One region of the Levilactobacillus sp. FUA 3915 genome, then DNA from elsewhere that is predicted to be linked to it. Evidence: predicted binding sites of a transcription regulator. Region 1 holds the regulator's gene; the other holds the start of a gene.
What was found. Region 1 encodes Rex, which represses fermentation and respiration genes when NADH is low (regulators of the CRP and FNR family bind a similar motif). Its sites were predicted from a motif close to TTGTGAANTANTTCACAA; they were not measured.
Positions count from the first base shown of each region.

Region 2: a site for Rex is predicted at 3,397-3,414, ahead of ACEPST_RS03305 (NAD(P)H-dependent flavin oxidoreductase). Genes of this name have one in related genera too.

Region 1 covers NZ_CP168704.1:303,105-309,178, forward strand. The annotation lists gene ACEPST_RS01835 (APC family permease) at 1-971, opposite strand, end outside; gene groL (chaperonin GroEL) at 1,333-2,958, opposite strand; gene groES (co-chaperone GroES) at 3,019-3,303, opposite strand; gene ACEPST_RS01850 (redox-sensing transcriptional repressor Rex) at 3,984-4,619, opposite strand; gene ACEPST_RS01855 (ABC-F family ATP-binding cassette domain-containing protein) at 4,976-6,074, shown strand, end outside.
Region 2 covers NZ_CP168704.1:643,777-649,850, forward strand. The annotation lists gene ACEPST_RS03290 (aldose epimerase family protein) at 1-567, shown strand, start outside; gene rpsN (30S ribosomal protein S14) at 1,144-1,413, shown strand; gene ACEPST_RS03300 (hypothetical protein) at 1,884-2,327, shown strand; gene ACEPST_RS03305 (NAD(P)H-dependent flavin oxidoreductase) at 2,384-3,358, opposite strand; gene ACEPST_RS03310 (LysR family transcriptional regulator) at 3,513-4,430, shown strand; gene ACEPST_RS03315 (hypothetical protein) at 4,482-4,958, opposite strand; gene ACEPST_RS03320 (glycoside hydrolase family 65 protein) at 5,451-6,074, opposite strand, start outside.

The DNA of each region.
Region 1 (6,074 bases):
ATTGGAAAGGCCGAGAACCCAGTGTTCGCAGCCACGGCTAAAATCATGGCCGTTGACAGTTGGAAAATGTAATACAGCACACCATGGCCAAAGACCGCCGTCCCAATTTGTGACAGCACGGTCTGGCTACTCTGTGGCCGAATGCCCATGTAGTAGCTCAGGAACGTAATCCCAGCGAAGAAGATGGCCAGGATACCCGCCATAATGGCCAGCGTTGCCGCCGCATTATGCCGTTTCGGCTCCTTGAAGTTTGGTACTGCGTTACTAATGGCTTCGACCCCAGTCAATGAAGATGACCCAGACGAGAACGCCCGCAGGAACAGCAACAGCGTCATGCCCTTTACGGGATCGCCCAATGGGGTTGCCGCAGCGTGATACGTGATATTTCCGCTCACGATGTTATAGAGGCCAACACCAATCATCACGATGATCATGCCAATGAACAAGTAGACCGGAATCGTCAGAAATGCCGCCGACTCCTTCATTCCCCGCAAATTCAAAAGCATAATCCCAATAACGATTAAGACTGATACCAATACGGAATACGGATACAGCGCTGGAATCGCCGAGGTAATCGCCTCGGTCCCAGAAGTCGTTGAAACCGCCACGGTCAGCATATAATCAACCAGCAAGGAACCCCCAGCGACTAACCCGGCCGATTGGCCCCAGTTAGTGCTAGCAACCACGTACGCGCCACCCCCGGAAGGATATGCGTGAATGATCTGCTGGTAAGAAAGCGTGATTGCAAATAACAGAACTAAGACCAGTGCAGCAACCCACAATTGATACATCAAAGCGGCTGCTGATAAGGTAATCAGAACTGTCGTAATTTGCTCAGTACCATAAGCCACGGAAGATAACGCATCAGACGAGAGTAAGGCTAACGCTTTAAACTTGGTTAACGCCTGACCGCCTTCGTCCATGGTCTTGAGGGGTTTACCAATTAAAACCCGCTTTAAATAACGCCACATGACTATTTACTCCTTATCTCCATAAATAATGAAAACGGGTCTATGCCCGTTAATAAGTGCTTTTCAGATTGAATCCGAATGTGTGGTAAGTCTACTACAACTAGCTCCACATTACCACAATTCTAGCAGTTAGCAACACCAGAATTTCTCAACGAACTTATCCATTATCCGGCAAAGGCTAAGAGAAATAAAGACTTTCTTTTTACTTTGTTTTGTTGCTACCCCCTAATCCCTGATATACCGACTCTTTACCCGCTGAAATTTGGTTAAGTTTCCCCTTAAAAGCCCTAATTTAGACGCAAAAAAACGAGAAGATCGCAATCTTCTCGTTTTTTGATAATCATTTTAATGAAGCAGTCGCTTACATCATGCCGCCCATTCCTGGGTTAGCAGCTGGTGCAGCGGGTGCTGGATTGTCTTCTGGCTTTTCAGCAACAACGGCTTCAGTCGTCAACAACAGAGCTGAGACGGAGGCAGCGTTTTGCAGAGCAGAACGGGTGACCTTGGTAGGGTCAGTGATACCGGCCTTAACCATGTCTTCGTAGGTGTTGTCAGCAGCGTTGTAACCAACACCAGGCTTTTCACTCTTCAAATGTTCAACAACAACAGAGCCTTCGACCCCGGCGTTTTGAGCGATTTGACGAACAGGTTCTTCCAAGGCACGCAGCACGATGTTCACACCGGTCTGTTCGTCGCCTTCGGCTTCAACCTTGGCAACGTCCTTGATGACGTTGATCAAAGCAGTCCCACCACCAGCAACGAAGCCTTCTTCAACGGCCGCACGGGTAGCGTTCAAGGCATCTTCGATCCGGTACTTACGTTCCTTCAATTCAGTTTCCGTAGCGGCACCGACACGAACGACGGCAACCCCACCGGATAACTTAGCCAAACGTTCCTTCAGCTTGTCGCGGTCAAAGTCAGAAGTCGTATCGTCAATCTGACCCTTGATTTCAGCAACCCGAGCAGCGATTTGGTCCTTAGCACCAGCACCTTCAACGATGGTGGTGTCATCCTTCGTCACGTTAACCTTTTGGGCTTGACCTAATTGATCGATGGTCGTGTCCTTCAAGTTCAGACCTAAGTCATCGGTAATTACAGTCCCACCAGTTAAGGTCGCGATATCAGCCAATTGGGCCTTACGACGATCACCAAAACCAGGTGCCTTAACAGCAACCACGTTGAAGGTCCCACGCATCTTGTTCAATACCAAGGTTGGTAAAGCTTCACCGGTGATGTCATCAGCGATGATCAAGAGTGAACGGCTTTGTTCAACAACGGATTGTAACAATGGCAAGATGTCTTGAATGTTGGCAATCTTCTTGTCGGTAATCAAGATGTAAGGATTGTCGAGGTTTGCTTCCATCTTATCGTTGTCGGTAACCATGTATTGTGACATGTACCCACGATCGAATTGCATCCCTTCAACAACGTCCAAGCTGGTATCAACCCCACGAGATTCTTCAATGGTGATGACCCCGTCGTTTCCAACCTTTTCCATGGCGTCAGCAATTAACTTACCTGTTTCCTTGCTGGCAGATGAAATAGAAGCGATTTGGGCGATATCTTCCTTAGTCTTCACGTCGATGGACATCTTGTGTAAAGCATCCACAGCGGCGTCAGTAGCCTTTTCGATCCCGCGACGGATACCAACAGGGTTGGCACCGGCAGTGACGTTCTTCATCCCTTCGTTAACGATGGCTTGCGTTAAGACAGTGGCCGTCGTGGTCCCATCACCAGCGATATCGTTGGTCTTGGAAGCAACTTCGGAAACTAACTTCGCACCCATGTTTTCAAAGTGATCGTCTAATTCAATTGCCTTAGCAATCGTAACACCATCATTCGTGATGGTTGGGTTGCCGTAGCTTTGTTCCAAAACCACGTTACGACCCTTAGGCCCTAAGGTGGTCTTGACCGTATCAGCTAACTTATCAACACCAGCAAGCATCTTGCTGCGTGCATCTTCAGAGAACTTTAATTCTTTAGCCATTTTTTACATTCACCTCATACTAAATTTTTTAAATAGTTGCACGTATTAGTGGGAAAGCAATTAGTCAACGACAGCGACTAAATCCTTTTCGTGTAAAACAAGGTAAGTCTTGTCTTCGTACTTAACTTCCGTACCGGCATACTTATCAAACAATACCTTGTCGCCAACCTTAACAGCTGGGGCTACCTTATCGCCATTGTCTAACACACGGCCATCGCTGACAGCAACGACATTGGCCGTTGAAGGCTTTTCCTGAGCATTACTTGCTAAAACAATGCCACCAACCGTAGTTTCTTCTTCTTGTGGTTGATCCAAAATGACGCGGTCTCCTAATGGTTTTAACACTTGAATCCCTCCAATAAACTTACTTTTTAGCACTGTTAGCACTTGACTAACATAAGTGCTAATCACAATATCTAATATATGGTTTTTCCTCGTAAAAATCAAGGAATTTGGCAAACAAATTCTCGAGTGCTAATTGGTCAGTCCACTGATGCCTTGTGGGCCTAAGGATGACCGCACATTGTATGAATTTATTCATAGACGAAGACCGGCAACATCTCGTTGGCAGCGCCTCCAGTCAGACGGAAATCCACCAGTGGGCGGCAGGGCGCAACTGGCACCACCGGCCGGCAATTAGGCCAACTTGGCGCCACTAGCCCGCCACTTTCAAGTCCCCATCAGCTGGACTGACCATCCTCGTTGTTTCCTATCATACCGACCTCCTGACAAATTGCCATTAATTTGATATGCTCCCCTGCTCGGTAAACCAATCAGTTTGGCATCGGGCCAAGATAGCGGTCGCTTCCAGCACTAACATGCGGGGGTATGGCCCTGTTGCCCCCTGAGTGACTAGGCCCCCAATCTGATGACCGTCGACACAGTTAACGTAGTTGTTTTTAAGTACACAATCACAAAGTCGTCAAAGTGAAGGCTTTTTTCACCAATTTCGGCAAATTTGACCGCAGTCTTTCACAAATGGCAACAAAAAAGCCGCAACCTACGAATAGATTACGACTCCCTGATTATTCTTTGTTGTAGTGTTCCAAGAAATAGATCAGCGTTTGCAATTCGTTGGTCAAATCAACGTTTTGCACACGGACATCCTTAGGCACCGTGACCCGCAGTGGTGTGAAGTTCAAGATACCCTTCACCCCGCCGGCAACGGCGTCATCTGTGACGGATTGGGCTACGTCGGCTGGGACCGTTAAGATGGCCACTTGAATCTGTTGTTCTTCCAGCTGTGTCCGCAGCTCTGACATGGGGTAGATCGGCACGCCGCTTTGAATCGTGTTGGCAATATCTGCGTTCACGTCAAAGGCCGCACTGATCCGCACGTTTCCGTCTTGATGGAAGTTGAAGTTCAAGAGCGCATGGCCCAAGTTCCCGACCCCAATCAAGGCAACGTTCGTCAGCCGATCTTGGTTCAAAATTTTCTTAAAGAACTTAATTAAGCTCTCAACATCGTAACCGTATCCCCGTTTACCGAGGGCACCGAAGTACGAGAAATCACGACGAATGGTGGCAGAGTCAACCTTAACGGCTTCTGACAATTCCGTCGAAGAAACACGTGTCTTGTCTGCATCCAACAAAATGTTTAAGTAACGATAGTAAATGGGTAACCGCTTTGCTGTAGCGCGGGGAATCTTTTGTTCAGTCAAAAAACGAGACCTCCTAATCAATATTACGAGTTACCACCAGTCGGCGATAACACTTTCTCTAAATGACATCCTGATTGTGAAATTGACTTTCTTACAAATTATAGCATAACCACTGGTCTTGTGAAAGAATTTGCAAATATTTTTCACAATTCTTTACTAATTTCGGTCTAATCCCAGAATATGCTAAAATAGACGTATCTGCGTTGGTCAGGTCAGCCCCTCACTGTAGGTGGCCAAAATAGCCGGGAGCCGTCGCGCCACTTGCTTTTTCGTGGCTTTCGCTTCAGCTGACCAACGAATAACTAATTAACCATCAACATGAATTAAACTAAAAAATATAAGGAGGTCGGTTCACCGTGATACTTTTACAAGTGCAACAGGTTACCCGCCGATTCGGCGCCACCGTCCTGTTTGAAAATGTCAGTCTGGATGTCCCTGAACACGGTCGCGTCGCCCTAGTTGGCCGCAACGGTGCCGGGAAATCCACCCTGCTCAAAATGATTGCCGGCGAAACCACCCCGGATGTCGGTCAAATTACCACTAAACGGGGACTTACCCTGGGCTACCAAGCGCAAAACGCCGGCTTAGCCTCATCTAAAACGGTTTGGAACGAAATGCTGGAGGTCTTCGCCGAGGTCCGGGCGACGGAGAAACGGATTCACGAACTTGAAACACAGATGAGTGACCCCGCCATCATTGCCGACGAGGAACAATTTGCCCAAATCAGTGCAACCTACGATCAGCTACAACAAGATTTTAGCGACCACAATGGGTACGGCTACCAGGCCGAGATTCGCGGTGTTCTTCACGGTTTTGAATTTGGCGAGGAATACTACGATAAGCCCATCAATGAACTCTCGGGTGGACAACGGACCCAATTGGCCTTGGCCAAACTGCTGTTGGAACGGCCCGACTTGCTCATTTTGGACGAACCTACCAACCATTTGGACGTTGAAACGTTGACCTGGCTCGAAGGCTACCTCCAAGGTTATTCTGGCGCCATTCTCGTCGTTTCCCATGACCGGTACTTCCTGGATCACGTGGTCAACGACGTCTACGACATGGCGCACGGCGGCCTGGTCCACTATCCGGGCAACTATTCTCACTACATTTCCGCTAAGGCCGAACGGCTACGGCGCGAATGGAAGGAATACGACAAGCAGCAATCTGAAATCGGCAAGCTCGAAGACTTTGTGAACAAGAACATTGTTCGCGCATCAACGACCAAACGGGCCCAGGCTCGCCGGAAGCAGCTGGACAAGATGGACCGCATGGAGAAGCCCGAGGGGGATGAAAAGGTCGCCCGCTTCTCCTTCACGCCCCACCGCCAAAGTGGGAACGTCGTGTTAGACGTGGTCAACGGTGCTGTCGGGTACGACCAACAGGTGCTCTGCGCCCCGGTCACCCTCGACATCAAGAAACACCAAGCCGTCGCTATCGTTGGCCCCAACGGTA
Region 2 (6,074 bases), 340 kb from region 1:
AACCATGACCGTGTGACCCTGGCCTTCGAGGCGACTAGTACGGCGCTCACCCTCTTCAACCCCACGCTGCACGTCTACTTTAACGTCGGCGATGACCAGTTGATTTCTGGGCAGACGTTGCAGATCAACAGTCAAGAACACCTCGACCTGGATGGCGAAAAATTACCAACCGGGAAGATGGTCGCTAACGCTGGCACCCCTTACGACTTCGCCGACGGTCAAAACTTAGGCAAGGCCATCCGTGGACTCCAAGACATCCCCGAAAAGGGCTTCGATGACGTGTACCACGTGGTTCCCGGTGCCGACGACATGGTTGCTAAATTATCCGATCCACAATCCAACCGGGCCGTCACCATCAAGTCTAAGCGTAACGGTCTTGTGGTCTTCACCGCGAACTCCTTCACGTCCGACATGAAGTTGACGACCGGCGCTGGCCAGCCTTACATGGGCGTTGCGTTGGAAGCACAAGGACTTCCCGACTCCCAGAACTTCCCTGAATTTGGGGACGTTAAGCTGGCGCCAGGCGAGACCAAGCGCGACGAAATCATCTACGACATCACTTACTAAGCCTTTGATTTTGGTGGGCTAAACGGTCGTTGCCCTCGCTACAGACCTGGTGAAAAGTACGCTTGTCTGCGGTAACTTTCCGTTCCCGACGGTGGGTTCAAAACGCCCTGCTATGGGGTCGGTTCCAGCCTGAGAAGCGGGCTTCCACCTCGACTTTGAGCCGAAGTGCGGTCTCAAAGGTCGTCCCGTGGGCTAGGCTGAGAAAAAACCTCAGCCAAGACCACCGACACAGCTGGGCATTTTGACCCACCTCTGGTCACTGATACTTACCGCGCTGGCGCATTTTCATCAGGTCTGTGACTGACACTTGTTTAGCCCACCATCACGGGCTTACTTGCGGTGGTCGTCTTATCTTATTGCGAACATTAGCAGAAAGTTTTTCTGCATGCGTTTTTCTAAATATCGTTGAAAAAAATCTGACTTTCCACTTGATGTGGGCGGTCAGATTTTTTTCGCAACGTTAAGTGATTACGCCTACTAGGAATTCTCGAGTCGCTTTGTTTGACAGTTAAATGGCCACTATGATAAGTTAGTAAAACGTAATTATTACTATTTATAAAGGAGCGACATCTATTCATGGCAAAGAAGTCAAAGATTGCAAAAGCAAAACGGATTGAAAAAACCGTTGAAAAGTACGCGGAACGCCGCGCTGAATTAAAGGCAGCGGGCGATTACGAAGCACTCGCCCTGTTACCGCGGGATGCCTCCCCAACCCGGATGCACCACCGAGACCACCTCGATGGCCGGCCACACGCCTACATGCGCAAGTTCGGGTTGTCCCGGTTAAACTTCCGCCAATTAGCCCATCAGGGACAGATTCCCGGGGTCCGGAAGGCTAGCTGGTAGACAGAGTGCGGAGCGAGCCGCTTAGACTCTGAGCATTAACGTGGCTAAGGGAATATCCCCGAACTTGGGATATTTTCTTAGCCGGGTTAAGCGCAGGAGTCTGGCTCGCGGAGCACGTTTCAGAAGCTGCCAGATACGGGATAGAGCCGTGTAGAACCAGTCAAACGACCTAAAGCCGTTTCCTGGTCAACGCACAAGTCTCTCACTAAACCAGTAGTTAAGATTACAGGGACCTGCCCCGCGTAGCACGTTTCAAAGGGATTCAGCACCAAAAAATAAAATGGAATTAGCCAATCAAACGTTTCAAACTGACTCAACTTTTTCCATCGACTACCCCCGCACCACCCAAATCCCATGCAAAAAATTTCAAAATCCAACCCACGTCAAACCCTGCCCGCGGCTCCGTTTGACGTGGGTTTTTCCATGCCGTAAACTTGAGTTAACATTGTTCCTAAAAAGGAGAAAATCACATGACAGAAATCTTAACGGTCATTCGCGACTTTACCGTTTATGGCAACCGGGATGAGGATCAGGTTCCCTACGGCCTCGACTTACCTAAAATCAGCGCCCAATTCGTTGGCGTGAGTCCCGCCATGGCGTTTGACGTCCACAACCAACCGAAGTTAGCCCGCGACAAGGAACGGCAGCTTCGTAAAATTGAAACCGCTATCCGCACGGAATTTGAAACGGATATTGCCAACCTGGGTAGCGACGACTTGAATGCCAACCTCGCGACCATGCAACACCTCCTCACGACTTTCAAAGAGCGGCTCGAACAAGACTTTTTGGTTAAGGACCAACTCGACCTGGAAAGCCTGACCACGCATGGTGAATGGCTGGCCTACTGGCAAGAAGATGCGCCCATGGTCAAGGCCAAGGAACAGCAACAGGAAAATATGCCGAACGACTTTTAATGTAAATGATATAGCAAAGGAGCTGTGACCCAATCGTCACGGCTCCTTTTCAATTTCTATGCAGGAATTCCTGCGCTGATTCGGTCAACAATTGTTTGTACGGCATCAATCGTGTGAATGTTTGAAATCCCTAAACCAAATGAGGCGTACCCCTTACTGAGGTCCCCGACCAGCATCCCCTGGCGCATACCATCATACGCATTAGAGGCCTTGAAGATTTCCTGACCGGTTGCGCCAGCTTGGTTCATCTCCATTAAGTGGTTCGGCAGTTCGCCCGGCAAGGACCGGTAGTAGGCTGGCTCTGACCGGTACATCAACATGTCATCGGCATTAGTCGTAACACCTTGTTGTTTGATGTTCTCGGCCATCCGCGATTCTTGACTCATCAGAAAGGCCGTACCACAGTACACGCCTTCCGCACCAAGGGCAAAAGCGGCCTTCGCCGTCCGCGCATCCGTAATGCCGCCGGCGGCCATGATTGGGGTATGATCAACCGCATCGACCAGTAATGGCACGATGGACAGGGTCCCCACCGTTCTTTCGGGCACGGTACCCCCCTCGTCAAAACCGGTGGCCACAATGACGTCGGCACCATTGGCTTCGGCTTCTTGGGCGTTCTCAACGGACGGTGTGATGTACCGGTAGACGATTTTGACCCCGTGTTCGTGTAATTCCTTGAACAGCGCTGGAACGATTGGCCCCACGTAGGCCACGACCGGAATCTTTTCGGCGTAGATCAGATCTAGTGTTGGCCGCGTAAAGGTATCGGTCTTAGGATCGCCGGTCGGTCCGAAATTCAATCCAAACGGCTTGTCCGTCAATGCCTTGGTCTTGTGGATTTCTGCGCGCATCCGGTCAATCGTCTCATCTAAGGACTTGGTGCCCGTGGTTTGGCCCGCGTTGAACCCCAACATCCCTAAACCACCGGCATTACTAACGGCGGCCACTAATTTAGCATCCGTCAACCACAGTAGTGGCCCCTGAATAATGGGCTTCTCAATTCCTAAAATATCACAAATTCGATTGGTCATGACTATTACCTCCTGGGTTATTTTTGATTATTTTTAATTTGTAAATCTATTCACAAGTGCTATTATATTAGCAAAGAACGTGTTTGACCAATACGGATTCATTTCCAAAATATAACCAAAGTGTAATAACCTATGTTCAAAGGAGTCTAATCTCATGAATCGTCAACGAACCTTGTTAAGTATTCTGCAATCAGTCGAATTTTCCGCCACCATCTCAGAAATTGCCGACCGTCTTTACCTGAGTCAGCCCTACGTGAGCCGCATTTTAAAGGACGAGGAAACCAAATTCGGCGTCGTCCTGATCAACCGCCGTGACAAGCCAATCGAACTCACCAAATTTGGCGTTTTTATCCTTAACAGCCTGAAAAAAATTGCCAGTGCCGAGGACAGCTTGAATGCCGGCATTGAAAACCTCAAGGCCCAACAGTCTCGCCCCATCCGCATCAGCAACGGGAATCCCTTTCTGACCGAAGATATTATCGACGCCATTACGCGCTACCTGGACGCCCATCCTCAGGCCAACATCGAGCTCGCCCAATCGCAGACCCGCCACGTGGCCAGCGACTTGGCCGAGGGCGCCATCGATATTACCATTGGTCAGCGCTGGAACGCCGCGGACATTGAGATCACCGACCTCCCCTCGCCCGTTTTTTATCTGCCAATTGCCGACTCCTGTCAGCCGTTCGATCCCAGCACGCTTTATCTGCCATTGGAGGACGACACGCTGACCAGAATGGCGGAGTGCCGCTACGTCGGGCTTTCTGGCCATTCTGAATTTCAAGCCTACGTCGATAATCTCTTCAAGCGGGTCGGCATTCACCCCCGCAACCAACTCTTCTTGCCAACGCCGGCCAGTGCTCTGGAGACTGTTTTTCAAATGGCAAACGCCACGACCATCACGACCCGTAAATTAGCCGAACGCCACTTGCCTGCAGGCCGCTACAACCTAATGCCCCTGCCGACTAACTTTATCCGCACCGACACGTCCATCATGCACTTGACCACAGCAGATCCGATCATTCAGCAGCTAACGTGTTTCTTAGCGGACGAGTTAACGCGGGCAATTCGCTAAACCTAACTGAACAATAGCGCCCACCTTTTGCGGTGAGCGCTATTGTTCTACCTACCTATCTGTCAGCTTTTGCCAGCCAAGTATCCCCAACACCCCGACTAAAACTAGTGGCGCCAACACGACACCCAAGAAATCAATCAACCGGCGAGTCACATAATCAAAATCACCAGTGTGACTGTTCGTTCGTTTAACACGCATGGACCCACCTATCAAGAACGGCCCACCCATGTGCACATAGATATGTTGATTCTGAAGTGCGGTCGAGGCGTCACCAACCTGTGGCACCCTGCTTCGGTAATGGCGGACAATCACTTTTTCACCGACAATGCAGACCACCGGAAAGAGTACCACTAGGTTAAACGTCAGGTACCAGGAAACACCGTCCCACACCGGCACAAATTGGCCGAAAACCAAGCGACAATTAACCAAAAGTCCCAGCAGGTAAGTAACCAGGCCCAGTGCGTAAGCCAGCCAATAGTTCCGCAGTCGTTTGAAGTTGGCATCAATGATGAAGTCTTGCTTTTTCACCGCCATCATCCCCTTAAATCGGATTGAAATTTGCGTAAATTATACCTGGCGATGTCTTCAAGGCGTTAGCGCAACACACGGAGATACGCGCTGAACTTCCTAACCTAGCGCAACAGCAAAAGCAGCGCCCACAACTAACGTGAGCGCTGCCTTTTTAACTATTTTTGTGTGATTAACAATCAACCAAGCTTGATGAATCCGACCACCTACGGGCTAAACCCGTGTCAGCCGCAGGTATGGTGAAAATGAGCTCAGCCGTGGGAGTTTTCTTAGCGGTTTACCGCTTAGAAAACTGCTATCTTTGAGACTCGGTTTAGGAGGCTCAAAGTAAGCCTGGAGACCGCCTTTTGGCTCCAGACGGGCGCCCACAGCGAACCAGTCTCATTTTCACCATGCCGGAGGCGCTGGCCAGAACCGTTTAGCCCACGACCCCACAGCAGGGCCGCTTGAGCCCGCCGCCGGGAACGAACGCATGGACACTCCCAACCATTTTTACTCAGTGACTGCGGCGCTTAAGTTGACCTTTTCACCAGCCACGTCAATCGTCAATGGTTCCCCACTGATCAACTTGAAGTGTGGGCCATCAGCGTGAACGCTGACTTCGATCAGGCGACCACGGAAGACTTGACGGAAGCTGTAGCTCTTCCATTGCTTAGGCAGGAATGGCGCAAAGTGTAATTGGCCATCGCGAACCCGCATGCCAGCGAATCCTTGAACCACAGCAATCCAACCACCGGTCATGGCCGTGATGTGTAAGCCATCAACCGTATCGTTGTTGTAGTTGTCCAAGTCCAAACGTGCCGTCCGGTTGTACAATTCAACGGCCTTGTCTTCGTAGTGCAAGTCAGCGGCTAAGACTGAGTGAATTGCGGGAGACAGACTTGATTCGTGAACCGTCAGTGGCTCGTAGAAATCAAAGTTTGACTTCTTTTGTTCCGGCGTAAAGTCGTCGATGAAGTCCCAGATACCTTGGAGCACGTCCCCTTGCTTGATGTAAGGTGAACGCAAGATCTTGTCCCACGACCAGTTTTGGTTGATTGGGCGTTGTCCGTCTGGAATGGCACTGACGGGTTCGATGTCCTTGTCCAGGAAGCCATCGTGTTGGACGAAGATGTT